Regions from separate parts of the Bacillus sp. PK3-067 genome, predicted to be linked through region 1. Evidence: riboswitches for the same ligand, from Rfam matches in the RefSeq annotation. Region 1 holds a riboswitch; each other region holds the start of a gene.

Region 1 (3,419 bases):
TCCCACACAGCTAGTAAAATACTAGAAAGTGTAATAGCAGGAACTAATTCTTTCAATCGGTTCATCACACAAGTACCTGCCTTTGTAACATACTAAGAAGCTCATCTTTCAGCGCTAATACTTCCGGTTTATATAAATCTTTTCGTGTTCTGTTATGATCAAGCGGTACATTCCGCTCAGTCAAAGTCGTTATCGGCTGCTGTTCCACTACTAAAACTCGGTTTGAAAGAAATAACGCTTCTTCAACATCATGAGTAATGAATAAAATTGTTTTTTCCCACTCTTGCCATTGTTCAAACAACCATTCTTGCAAAGAGGTCTTCGTTAAAGCATCCAACGCACTAAATGGTTCATCTAACAGCAATATCTCCCCGCCTGTTAATAAAGTTCGAATAAAAGATACACGTTGTCTCATACCACCAGATAAATCTTTCGGATATTTTTTCTCATACCCTTGCAAACCAAATTTATGTAACAGTTCCTTTGCCTTTACTTCTGCTTCTTTCTTCTGTACACCTTGGCACTCTAGCGGCAGGGCAGCATTCTCAATAATTGTTCTCCACGGCAAAAGCATATCTTTTTGCGGCATATATCCTACAGGATGGTTCTTTGTTTCTGTCAGTTCTATCTGTCCAGTACTTACCTTTTCTAGACCTGTAATAAGGCGAAATAAAGTACTTTTTCCACATCCACTCGGTCCGATAATACTGACAAACTCTTTCTCATGTATAGAAGCATTTAATTCATGGATGATTGGTTTCTCATCGTAATGAAAAGAAACATTATGAAACTGTAGTATGTTCTTGCTCCTCAAATCCCCACATCTCCTTACGATAGGACATATCCCAGAATAAATATTCAAATCGACTGGAATATAAGAAGATCTCCTCTAATCTTTCTAGTTCTTTCTCAGACTTTCCAACTGCCATTTCATTTAATAAATCTATTAACCAAATACAAAGATTACCGTATTCTTCCGAACTATATCCTTGAATCCACTCACCAAAAAACTCATGATCTCTTGCTCCAGGAATATCATTTAAACGCTTTCCAATTTCCCAATAGCTCCACATACATGGAAGAAGCGCTGCTATTAATTCCGCAAGTGTGCCATTTTGAGATACAGACATCATGTAATTTGTATAAGCTAAATTTTTAGCAGATGGTTTCGCAGACTCTATCTCCTCTATAGAAATTCCAAGTCTTTTTGCATATTGTTTATGGATTGTCATTTCGCCATTTAATATTCCATCAATTTGTTCAGCGAACTTTCCCATTACTTGTGGATTCGTTGCTTTTACAACACCAATCGCATATAACTTTGCATAATCTAGCAGATATAAATAATCTTGAATAATATAATACTGAAATTTATCTTTTTCTAACGTGCCATCTCCCATACCCACTACAAACGGATGATTATGACTCATCTCCCAAACCGGTTGCACAGTTTCTAATAATCTATCGCAAAATTTCATTTCTCTATCCCCTTCCAATATATGTATCTAAATAAAAAACCACTTCTATATATAAGAAGTGGTTACAGCAAATAAAGTTATACATTTATTCGATGTTCCACTTCCCTTCGCTAGTATTACCTAGATCAGGTGTTGTAAGGGTTAAGGATTATTCCTCTCTCAGCAAGTCAAGCACCCCTAGTGGTTTCAATATGAAATTTTCAAATAAAAAAGCCCCGTTTCTATACGCAAAGAAACGGGGACTCATTGTTAGTGTCCGAATTGCTTCCCTACGCTAGCATAATCTAGATCAGGTAATAAAAAGGATCAAAGGCTTACGGCCTACTCTCAGCTGGCAACACCAGCTCTCCTAGCAAACTATAAAATTATCACTGTCAGTATAACACCCTAATAAGACATCATCAACTTTTTTAATTTTCTTAATTATCAACATAATATCAAAATTATACAATACATACATTCTATTTTAGAAAATAAAACCCCAATTAATTGTATAAAAAGGAATCATTATCCTCAAAAAATTTATTTTTATATTGATTTCATATTACATTTATGTGAATACCCCCACTATATTATATCTTTATACTATAATAAAATTACAACTATACAACTAGAGGAGGTCTCTATTCCATGAATATGAAAGCTACTGCTTTAACAGCAACTACTGTAGCGATTGCTTCTTTACTTCCTTCTATGGGTGAAACAAATGTACAAAAAGCAAACGCTGAACAATTATCTAATATTAAAACTGGGTATGTCAAAGTCGATCAAGTAGCATTACATACAGAAGATAACGTAAAAAGCACATCAATTGATACAATTCGCTTTAATACAAAAGTGAACATCATTGAAACAACTAATGGTTGGTATAAAGTATCTGTTCATAATAAAGTAGGTTATGTACAAAAAGATGCTATTTTACTAAAAAACAAACTTCAATCTAATGATCAATACATCGTTAATGCTAATGCATTAAACGTTCGCTCTGAACCTAATTTAGAATCTTCCATTTTAGATGTATTACCAAATGGTAAGTTTATTACCGTTCAAGAAGATCAAGGCGAATGGTATAAAATATCACATAATGGCCAAACAGGTTACGTACAAAAAGCATTCATCTCTAATGGTTCACAACCCTTAGTAAAAGGAATCACCGTTCAAAATAATACAAAATATACTGTTGCAACACCTAATCTAAATGTACGTAGCACCGCTAGTACAAGTAGCGCTCTACTCGGTTCATTACAAAACGGTACTCAAGTACAAGTAGTAGAAACTGTAGGTACTTGGTATAAAATTCGTTTTGGCACAGGATACGGATATGTAGCAAAACACTATGTAGTACAAAATCAACCACAAGCTAAAACAGATCAGCCTTCATCAATTCCAGCTGCTTTCAAATTCCCCGCTCAAGGAAGAATTAGCTCAACCTTTGATATACGCTGGGAACAAATGCATTATGGTATAGATATTGCCGCTCCAGGAAACGTCTCTATCCAAGCTGCTGCTGCAGGTAAAGTTGTGAAATCTTATTATTCAGCTAGCTATGGCAATGTTGTTTTCATTGCGCATCAAATCAATGGGAAATTATATACAACTGTTTATGCTCATATGAAGGATCGCACTGTACAAGCTGGTGATCAAGTACAGACTGGACAATTAATAGGTCATATGGGAAACACAGGTCATTCATACGGGCAACATCTTCATTTTGAATTACATAATGGAGAATGGAATTTTGAAAAAACAAATGCAGTAAATCCACTGCCATATTTAGTTAGGTAAATTGTATGCCACGCAATATACCTCTTATAATTGAATACGTAGCCTTTTTAGGTTTAATCTGTTGTTTAATCATTTACAATACAAACATTGTATTTTTATCTATTATTATTGCTTTTGTTGCATTAGAAATTATGATGGAATCATTTCAAGTGCAAC
Region 2 (3,419 bases), 320 kb from region 1:
CTACAGATACAACAGGAATTCCTTCCACACGAGCTAACGTTACATTTTCTTGTGCGCTTATTGCGAAGTCTGCTTTTCCTGATGCTATCATTTGCTCTGCTGTTACATTGTCACCTGGTTGAATAATTTCTACATCTAATCCTTGCTTTTTGTAATAATCTTTCGTTTGCGCTACATACAAGCCAGTATGATTCGTATTTGGAAACCAATCTAATACTACTTTTACTTTTTGATCTTTACTTGCACTTTCTTCTTTCTTTGCCGGATTACATCCAGCCACACCTACCGCTACTAAGGCAGCTAACATAACTTTCAAACCTTTTTTCATTTTCTGCCGTCCTTTCTATATATCCATGGTGCTGTTATTCTTGCCATAAACTCTACGATAAAATACAGGCATAATGTCACCATAACGATGATTGCTGCAACACCAAATACTCGGGCAGTCAAAAAGGATTTTGTAGCCCTCGTAAGCATAACGCCTAATCCTTCACTTGCACCGAGCCATTCTCCGATAATTGCCCCCATTACGCTATATGTAACTGCAATTTTTAAACCTGAGAAAAAGTATGGAAGCACTGCTGGAAATTTTACTTTCTGGTAAACTTGCCATTTTGTCGCCTTCATTGTTTGTAACAGTTTCAACATGTTTTTATCTACTGTTTGAAAACCTTCTAAAATACTAAGCGCAATTGGGAAGAAACAAACGAGTATTACGACCATTACTTTCGGCAACATCCCATATCCAAACCAAATAATAAATAGCGGTGCAAGTACAACAATTGGAATTGTTTGCGAAATAACGAGCAATGGATTTATTAAAATACGAAATAACGGTATAACGTCCATAATAATTGCGATGCTCGTCCCCAATAAAATTGCAAAGAATAGTCCAATTATAACTTCCTGCAGTGTTTGCATCGTATTTGGTAATAGTAAATCTTTCATCCCAATTAATTCTTGAACAATGGCAGAAGGCTTTGGTAAAATCCACGGTTCGATTTTAAATAATGAAACAGATCCTTCCCATATCGCAATGAGAAGGATAAGCCAAATAGTTGTAATAAGTTTAGATTGCTTCTGGTTTTGCATATTCATCACGGTACTTCCAAACCTTTTCATCTATCGTTACACCAGTGCTTGGACGATAATGGATTTTAATAGAAGTAATCACTTCTTCTGCTCCAGCATCGACGCAAGCTTGTTGCGCACGTTTAACGACATCAAGAAGTACATCTAATTCTCCTTCCAAAGTTGTTTCCATTGCCCCTACTTCATAACGAACTCCCGATTGTTGCACAACTTCAATTGCTTTATCGACAACAGAATATACATCTTTCGTTTTTGCTTGTGGTACTACTGAAAATGACATTGTAACTTGTTGTGACATAATAAAATCCCCCTTATAAAAATAAATTTCAAAAATAAATTTCAAAAATAAGAAAAGGCTTTCCTACTGCGTAGGAAAGCCTTGTATGCAAGTTATTACAGAATAACATATGCTACATCACTTTAAGTAACTCCCTACGCTGGCATTATCCAGATCAGGTTGAGGGTCGATGTTTACTTACATCCTCTCAGCCAATTGGCTCCCCGGTCCTTAATTCGTTTTCATTGTAGCATGATTTATTTTATTGAACAAACAAAAGCATGCATAATCATTTCATTATTTTTGGAAAATAACCAACTTTTTCACCATGAGCTAATAACTGCTGAATAAATTCTTTATTAATTGCTGGTACTATCAATTCTTTTTTCTTAATCCATTTATTCGTTCTACGCGTACCCATTACAATTTCAGATTGCTGCGCTCCATCTCCTGCAACTTGAGAAGCAATTAACTCTGCTATTACTTCATTTCCCTTCGCTAATGCAAGTCCGGTATTTACATATTCTGAAAGTGGAACCATTTCAAGATTGTATCCACACTCTCCAATTAGCTGTATAAATTGTTCAAACTCAATTTGATGTGGATGACAAATATGTAACGTCTCTCCTATAATTTGCGCATCTTGCAAATACGATACAATTGATTTACTAGCAAAATCAATTGGTGTGAAATCAACTTTCCACTTCACATTTGGTGCTTTCCCAATTAATAGCATTGTTTTAATAAGACGATAAAATGCGTTTCCTTCAATATTTTGTTGGAACGAACCTGTTTCTGAATGACATGCTAAATTACCTGCACGATAAATATTTCCACGCAAACCATTTTTCATTGCTTCACGAACAATGTTTTCCGCTTGTAGTTTACTATTTGAATATACATTCTCTAAGTCTACACTGTAATTAAAATCACCAGTTTTCATGTATGTATCCCATTGATCTACCGCTAATTCTAACGGGATACCAATTGTAGAAATAAAATGGAATGTAGCACCTTTCTCCGCTAATGTTAGCATACGGCTAGTTCCTTGGACATTTATATTTTCAAATTGTTTTACATCTCCAAAATGTCTTACATCTGCACCGCAATGAATTATCGTATCCATCTTAGAACTGATGAACATAAATTCTTCTTCGCTCATCCCAAGATACTCTTCTCCAAGATCACCAGCTACGGCCTGTATACGCTGTAACCATTCTTCACATATATCATTAAAGTAGCCTGTTAATGTATCTATAATTCTTTGCTGCACATCTTTAGTTGGTCTTACTAAACAATAAATAGTAGCAGATGTATCTCTCAACAATTCATATAATATGTGTGATCCTAAATAACCAGTAGCTCCTGTTAAAAAGACATTTGAAATCTGGTTTTCTTCCAAAACGTTTGCATACGTGATAGTATCTGGTTCGTGAATCACTTTATATTCACGAAATACTTCTTCTTTCTCTACTTTTACTTCTCGCTCAATTCGAGCTAATCCATATATCGTTCTTTCTTTAAAGAAATCTTGAATTGTTAAATGTGAGAAATCTTCTTTTAACAATGTTAAGACTCGTAATACTTTTAATGAATGTCCACCAATTGTAAAGAAATCATCATGCACTCCAACTTTTGAAATTCCTAATACTTCCGCCCAGGCGTTCGCTATTTGTTTTTCTGCTTTATTAGAAGGTGCAACATATTCTTGTAGCCGAACCGGTTCACACTTTTCTTCTAACTGAGCTAACTTCTTAACATCAATCTTTTTATTAGGTGTAAGTGGTAATTCATTAATATAAATTAGTTTAGATGGCACCATATAATCTGGTAATTGCTCTTGTAACTGATAAACTAATTCTGGTATTTCTTTTTTATTTAAAGTTGTATAGAACGCGATTAAATATTGGCTACCTTCCTTACTCTTCTTAGCAAAAACAGCATTTTCTTTTATATTATGATTTTGAGAAATTTTACTTTGGATTTCGCCTAGTTCAATACGATGTCCTCTAATTTTTACTTGATCATCTTTCCGATGTAAAAACTCTAT
Region 3 (3,419 bases), 330 kb from region 1:
CAGGATGGATAGTTGATGGGAAGTTAGCTCGTCTTTCCATGCCGAACACAATTGAGATGGTTATGTTAACTATCGCGGCTCTTATTATTATTTTCTGTAAACCAAATGTAGAAAGCATTGTGTCTGGTAACGTCTTTAAAGCAGGAGCAACAGCAGTTGTTGCTATTTTCGGTATCGCTTGGATGGGAGATACTTTCTTTAACGGAAACTTAAATATGATTCAAGGATCCATTCAGCATTTAGTAACAAGTGCACCTTGGCTATTTGCCATCGCACTATTCATTCTATCTATTTTACTGTACAGCCAAGCTGCAACAGTACGTGCCTTAATGCCACTTGGACTATCTCTTGGCATTCCACCAGCGCTACTGATTGCTATGTTCCCTGCAGTAAATGGATATTTCTTCATTCCAAACTATGGAACAATCGTTGCTGCTATTAACTTTGACCGTACTGGTACAACAGGTATCGGTAAATACGTATTAAATCATAGTTTTATGATTCCTGGCTTAATCGCAACATTTACTTCTATCGGAATTGGAATGCTCTTAATTTCAATTATGTTTTAAAGAAAAAGCACAAACCTTTATTTAAAAAGGTTTGTGCTTTTTTAATCAAATGTTTGTTTAAATTTTGGGGCAGTCTATTTCTCCATGTAGCACTTAAAATACTACACGTCCTTCCCTACAAACTTCTCTTTACTTCTTCAGCTAATTTTCTCGTACTTTCATACGCAGATTCAGCTAAACTAATTGCTGAAATAACTGAAACACCGTCCGCACCCGCTTCTATAACTGCCGCTGTATTTTCAATTGTAATCCCACCAATACCAACGATTGGCACTGTAATTCCTTGTTCTCTAAAATAGGCTAATCCTTTCGTTCCTTGAACCGCTTTCGTATCTTTTTTCGTACTCGTTGGGAAAATAGGTCCAACGCCTAAATAATCTGCTCCATTTTCGATTGCAAAGCGTGCTTCTTCAATTGTATGAGCAGATACGCCGATAATTTTATCTCCCATTTTTTCACGAACAGATGTAATTCCTTCATCATCTTGTCCGACATGAACACCATCTGCATCTAATTCAATGGCTAATTCTACATCATCATTTACAATGAAAGGAACACTATATTCATTACAAAGCGTCTGCAATGCTTTTGCAAAGCGCACTCTATCTTCTCCGATTAAAGAACCTTCCCCCTTCTCGCGAAACTGAAAAATTGTCACTCCACCATCTAACGCTTCTTTCAATACAGCTAAAGGATCCCTCGTGCAGTTATTACTTCCCATAATAAAATACACTTGCAATAGCTTAGACATTTTATCTATTTCAATGCGTGCCATTTCTTTCACTCCCTCTTACTCTAACTCCTCAATCTTTCCATACTTCTCAATATCACTAGAAGTAGTATTCGCTAACTGATTTAAAAATTCAATTTGGAAACTACCAGGTCCCTTTTCCACGGTCTTAGCAGCTGCCAGTTCCGAAGCTACACCATAAAACGTTAATGCTGCTACTGCTGCTTTTACATAATCTTTTTCCACTGCTACAAATGCTCCTATTACAGAAGTTAGTAAACAACCTGTTCCCGTAACTTTCGTTAAAATAGGGTGACCATTTCGAATAACAATAGTTCTCTCTCCATCTGTAACAACATCTTCTTTTCCAGTAATGACCGCAACTGTATTTAGTTCATCTGCTGCCTGCCTTGCAATACTTACAACATTGCCATTTCCAGTACCAGCGTCTACCCCTTTAATTTCCCATCTCTCATTAATAACGTTCGCTATTTCAGCTGCATTTCCGCGAATACTCGCTAATTCAATTTCAGCCGGAATATGTCTCGCAACTTCTGTCCGATACGATGTTGCTCCTGCACCAACTGGATCAAACAGTACTGGTACATTGTTCACATTTGCTGATTTACCGGCAAGTAACATCGCTTCTACTTCTTCAGGACGAAGTGTTCCCATATTTAATACTAACGCTCCAGCAATGCTAGCCATTTCTGCCACTTCTTCTTTTGCATACGCCATTACAGGCGATGCCCCAAGTGCCAACAAACCGTTAGCAGTAAAATTTGTTACAACAACATTTGTAATATTATGAACAAGCGGATTAGATTCTCTCACCAAATCCACTACTTTACTAATTTCTTTCATATTCATCCTTTTCATCTCCTAACTATAATGATGGGAGATACACAAAAAGACACTTTGCGCGTACGCAAAGTGCCTGAATATGTGCTTTTACACTCTCCCTACGCTGGCATTATCCAACAGGTTCAAATGGTCAATGACGGACTAGTAGCCATACTCTCAGTTTGTATCCACAAACTCCCATGTGTTTCTTATTCATCTACTTCAAAGTCTACTCTTATTCTAGTAAAATAACAAGTTCTTTACTTTTCTATTTGATATAGAGGCAACTGATAAAGTGAAACTTTAATCAGTTGGGATTTTGTTAACTCCATTAAAAACAGCTGAAATATGGAGCGAAACTGAATCTCAAGAAGATGTATGCTATATTTAACTTATGGAAATTTGAAAGGATGTTTTTAATATGTCAAAAAGCGTTGTAATCGCTGAAAAACCTTCCGTTGCACGAGATATTGCTCGTGTACTGAAGTGTGATAAAAAAGGAAACGGCTATCTTGAGGGTAATAAATATATTGTAACTTGGGCTTTAGGTCATCTCGTTACATTAGCAGATCCAGAAAGTTATGATGTGAAATATAAAAAGTGGAATTTAGAAGATTTACCGATGCTACCTGAGCGTTTGAAATTAACGGTTATTAAACAAACTGGTAAACAATTTAATGCTGTAAAAAGTCAGCTACTTAGAAAGGATGTAAATGAAATTATTGTAGCGACAGATGCTGGACGTGAAGGAGAATTGGTCGCTCGCTGGATTATTGATAAGGTTCGCATTAATAAACCGATCAAACGTCTATGGATTTCATCTGTAACCGATAAAGCAATTAAAGATGGTTTTGCAAATTTAAAACCAGGTAAAGCCTATGATAATTTATACGCTTCAGCAGTTGCGCGTTCAGAAGCTGACTGGTATATCGGTCTTAATGCAACTCGTGCTTTAACGACTCGCTTTAATGCCCAGTTAAATTGCGGCCGTGTACAAACCCCTACTGTTGCTATGATTGCTAGTCGTGAAGATGAAATAAAGAACTTCAAAGCTCAAACTTACTACGGCGTCGAAGCTCAAACAATGGAGAAGCTCAAACTTACTTGGCAAGATGCAAATGGCAATAGCCGTAGTTTTAATAAAGAAAAAATCGATGGTATTGTAAAACGTTTAGATAAACAAAATGCTACTGTTGTGGAAATTGATAAGAAACAGAAGAAGTCATTCTCTCCTGGTCTTTACGATTTAACTGAATTGCAACGTGATGCGAATAAAA
Region 4 (3,419 bases), 1.0 Mb from region 1:
TAAAAGACTGTGACCCAGACCAAAATGCACTGCATACGCACAAGCTGTATCGGTTTCCTTCACTTACCTCTCATAATGGTGGGAGGGGCAGCTTAGATGAAGGCAATCATTGAATACTCATACGCGAGGTTGTGGCTATGTTTTTGACTCTAGGGAGATCCCCACAGTATCCAAGCTCATTCCAAATACTATTCAAAGAAAGGAGGTCCTTTCTTTGAGATTATTCGTAGCTATTGATGTAAGCTCTGAAAAACTTGATGTATGTTTTCTTGACAGTCATGACACTGTTTTGAAAGAAATTTGTCTTTCAAACGATGTGAATGGTGCCAACGCCATTAAGGAGGATGTTCTCCATTTTCATCAGTTGTACAACTATAAAAAAATTGTCATTGGTATGGAATCTACTTCCGTCTATAGTTTCCGTCCTTCCATGTTCCTAACGGAAGATAAGGATTTGAGGGCTTTAGACGTGGAAGTGGTCGTACAAAATCCAAAAGCCATCCATCGGTATAAAAAACTCTTTGAAGAAGATAAGACCGATAAAATAGATGCTTTCCGTATTGCCGATTTTTTACGAACCGGACGGTATAATAAGTTTCTTATCAAGGAGGAAAAATACGTTGCCCTTCAACGTTTAACACGATCTAGATATCAACTCGTTCACCAGCAAACAGAATGTAAGCAACACTTTCTGAAGAACCTTTACTACAAATGTAATACGTTATCGAAAGAGTTAAATACCTCTGTTTTTGGTGCGACGATGATGGAAATACTCTCAGATTCCCTTTCGTTGGATGAAATCGCAGAAATGGATCTAGAAGCACTCGCTACTCTTCTTCAGAAAAAGGGGAAAGGACGCTTTAGCGACCCGGAAGATTTAGCGAAAACCATCAAGAAATCCATACGTGACTCCTACCGACTAGGTAAGGTCGTTCAAGACTCTGTGGACGTTGTATTAGCCACTTATGCACGATTGATTCAAACATTGAAAAAACAAATCAAAGAGATAGAAAAAAGCATTACTGCTTTATTCTAAGCCATTCCAGAAGCGAGATATTTAACAAGTGTTCCAGGCATTGGAGTCGTATACGCCGCGGGAATCATTGCGGAAGTTGGACAAATTGAACGCTTTGAGAACGAAGCACAATTGGCCAAATACACCGGTCTTTACTAGAAAAAATCGCAATCTGGAAACTTTGAATCGGAACGAACACCCATGACACGAACGGGAAACCAGTATCTTCGTTATTACATGGTTGAAGCTGCCAACTCTGTACAACTTCGTGAAGCTACTTACCGTGCTTATTATTTAAAGAAATATGATGAAGTTCCGAAATACAAACATAAAAGAGCCCTTGTCTAAAGCCGTAACTAGATTCGCTAAATTGTTTTTCAAATATTGAACCAAGCACTTGACTGATTGCTTGTTGAACAAGCCTATCCACTACTGTCGGTATTCCCAATTTGCGCATCTTCCATAAAAAGAGCCAGGTCCATAAAAAAATAAGGACCTGGCTCATAAAGACATCATTATGTAAAGCCGTTAACTTCCCTACGCTGGTACGAGCCAGATTAGGTCCAAAGGGTTAAGAAGTTCACGCGCTTCTCTCTCAGCCTACGCATACGTTAGGCACCCCTAGTTTATCACTGATTTAATTTTCAATACTTTTCTATCATACACCATAATTTGGAAAATTAAAAGTTTATTTCTTTTGTTGTTTATGGAATCATCCACGTTAAATAATAAGCCTGAACATAAGTCATAATACCAACAATAATTACGAAGAACAAACTATGCTTCACTGTAAAACGGAACAAATCCGATTCTTTTCCAGCAAGACCAACCGCTGCACAAGCGATCGCAATCGACTGCGGGGAAATCATTTTACCTGTTACACCGCCTGTTGTATTTGCTGCAACGAGAAGCACTTCAGATACGCCGACTTGCTGCGCTGTAATGGCTTGTAAATTTGAGAACAGTGCATTCGCAGACGTATCAGACCCTGTTAGGAATACGCCAATCCAGCCTAAGAATGGTGAGAAGAACGGGAATAGTCCGCCAGTTCCAGCTAATGCTAACGCTAACGTGGAAGATAGACCAGAATAGTTTGCGATAAATGCAAACCCTAGTACGAATCCGATAGATAGAATTGGCATTTTTAATTCGCTTAACGTTTCTTTAAATGTCACTACTGCATCTTTTACATTCATTTTCAAAATAAACATGGAAATGATACAAGCAATTAAAATCGCTGTTCCGGTTGCCGATAATACATCAAACTTCAGAATTGCCTCGTAAGGCGTTGGTTTATTTACAATTGGCTCTGCTTTCATTACTAGATTATGCAGACCTGGAATTTCAAACTTAAATACAAGACTTTCTAAAGCCCCTCCTGGAGTGAATAATGCCTTAAAGAAACTTTGGCTCCAAATGACTACCATAACCGTTAATACGATAAATGGGGACCATGCCTTCACTACTTTTCCAAACGTTAATTTCGGCATCGATGCCGCTGTCGTTGTTGCTGCTACTTCACTATTTGCTTGCCCAGATTGATAAATTTCTTTCGGCTGCCAAACTTTTAAGAACAGCGCTAAACTAATTAAACTTACAAGTGCCGATGTAATATCCGGAAGTTCTGGTCCTAAAAATGTCGCTGTAATGAACTGCGTAATCGCAAATGAACTACCCGCTACAAATAACGCAGGCCACGTTTGTCGTATCCCCTTAAATCCATCCATTAAAAATACGATAAAGAATGGCACAAATAATGATAGGAACGGTAATTGATGCCCAGCCATTTGTCCAATTTTATGTGGATCAATACCTGTTACTTGTCCAGCAACTGTAATCGGAATTCCCATCGCTCCGAACGCCACTGGTGCAGTATTTGCAATCAAACAAAGACCTGCTGCGTATAAAGGATTTAACCCAAGCCCCGCAAGAAGTGCTGCTGTAATCGCTACTGGTGCCCCAAATCCTGCCGCTCCTTCTAAAAATGCTCCAAATGAAAATCCAATTAAAATAACGAGTAGACGATGATCGTTCGTAATCGATAATACCGATGCACGAATCACATCGAATTGACCTGTTTTCACAGAAATTTTATATAAAAATACCGACATAATGATAATCCAAGCAATTGGCCATAATCCGTATAAGAAACCATATCCGGTCGCTGCCATTGCCATCGTGAACGGCATTTTATAAGCGAATAACGCTACTAAAACTGTAAGTACAACCGTAATAAATCCTGCCACATACCCTTTCATGCGGAAAACTGCTAAAGCTAAGAAAAAAAAGATAATCGGAATAAGTGCTACCGCTGCCGAAATCCAAATGTTTCCGAACGGATCATAAACTTGTGTCCATGTGTTCATTGTTCTCTCCCCCTAAAGAATCCCCTTTTAAATAGAAT

Evidence for each region. A riboswitch is a leader RNA that binds a small molecule or an ion and turns the genes downstream of it on or off. The one in region 1 is predicted to bind thiamine pyrophosphate.
Region 2: linked by a shared signal. The riboswitch ahead of M1D73_RS02215 (MTH1187 family thiamine-binding protein) and the one ahead of tenA (thiaminase II) in region 1 are both predicted to bind thiamine pyrophosphate.
Region 3: linked by a shared signal. The riboswitch ahead of thiM (hydroxyethylthiazole kinase) and the one ahead of tenA (thiaminase II) in region 1 are both predicted to bind thiamine pyrophosphate.
Region 4: linked by a shared signal. The riboswitch ahead of M1D73_RS26560 (reverse transcriptase domain-containing protein) and the one ahead of tenA (thiaminase II) in region 1 are both predicted to bind thiamine pyrophosphate.

Annotation. Positions count from the first base shown of each region.
Region 1 is NZ_CP096490.1:745,934-749,352, reverse strand. It holds gene M1D73_RS03860 (ABC transporter permease) at 1-65, opposite strand, end outside; gene M1D73_RS03855 (ABC transporter ATP-binding protein) at 65-814, opposite strand; gene tenA (thiaminase II) at 783-1,478, opposite strand; TPP riboswitch at 1,564-1,667, opposite strand; TPP riboswitch at 1,728-1,839, opposite strand; gene M1D73_RS03845 (SH3 domain-containing protein) at 2,109-3,263, shown strand; gene M1D73_RS03840 (hypothetical protein) at 3,269-3,419, shown strand, end outside.
Region 2 is NZ_CP096490.1:422,516-425,934, reverse strand. It holds gene M1D73_RS02225 (ABC transporter substrate-binding protein) at 1-328, opposite strand, end outside; gene M1D73_RS02220 (ABC transporter permease) at 325-1,098, opposite strand; gene M1D73_RS02215 (MTH1187 family thiamine-binding protein) at 1,070-1,390, opposite strand; TPP riboswitch at 1,505-1,606, opposite strand; gene M1D73_RS02210 (non-ribosomal peptide synthetase family protein) at 1,659-3,419, opposite strand, start outside.
Region 3 is NZ_CP096490.1:414,151-417,569, reverse strand. It holds gene M1D73_RS02200 (anaerobic C4-dicarboxylate transporter family protein) at 1-569, shown strand, start outside; gene thiE (thiamine phosphate synthase) at 685-1,344, opposite strand; gene thiM (hydroxyethylthiazole kinase) at 1,360-2,169, opposite strand; TPP riboswitch at 2,242-2,354, opposite strand; gene topB (DNA topoisomerase III) at 2,564-3,419, shown strand, end outside.
Region 4 is NZ_CP096490.1:5,137,159-5,140,577, forward strand. It holds gene M1D73_RS26550 (IS110 family transposase) at 215-1,036, shown strand; partial or broken gene M1D73_RS26555 (transposase) at 1,103-1,363, shown strand; partial or broken gene M1D73_RS26560 (reverse transcriptase domain-containing protein) at 1,359-1,475, opposite strand; TPP riboswitch at 1,533-1,648, opposite strand; gene lldP (L-lactate permease) at 1,720-3,381, opposite strand.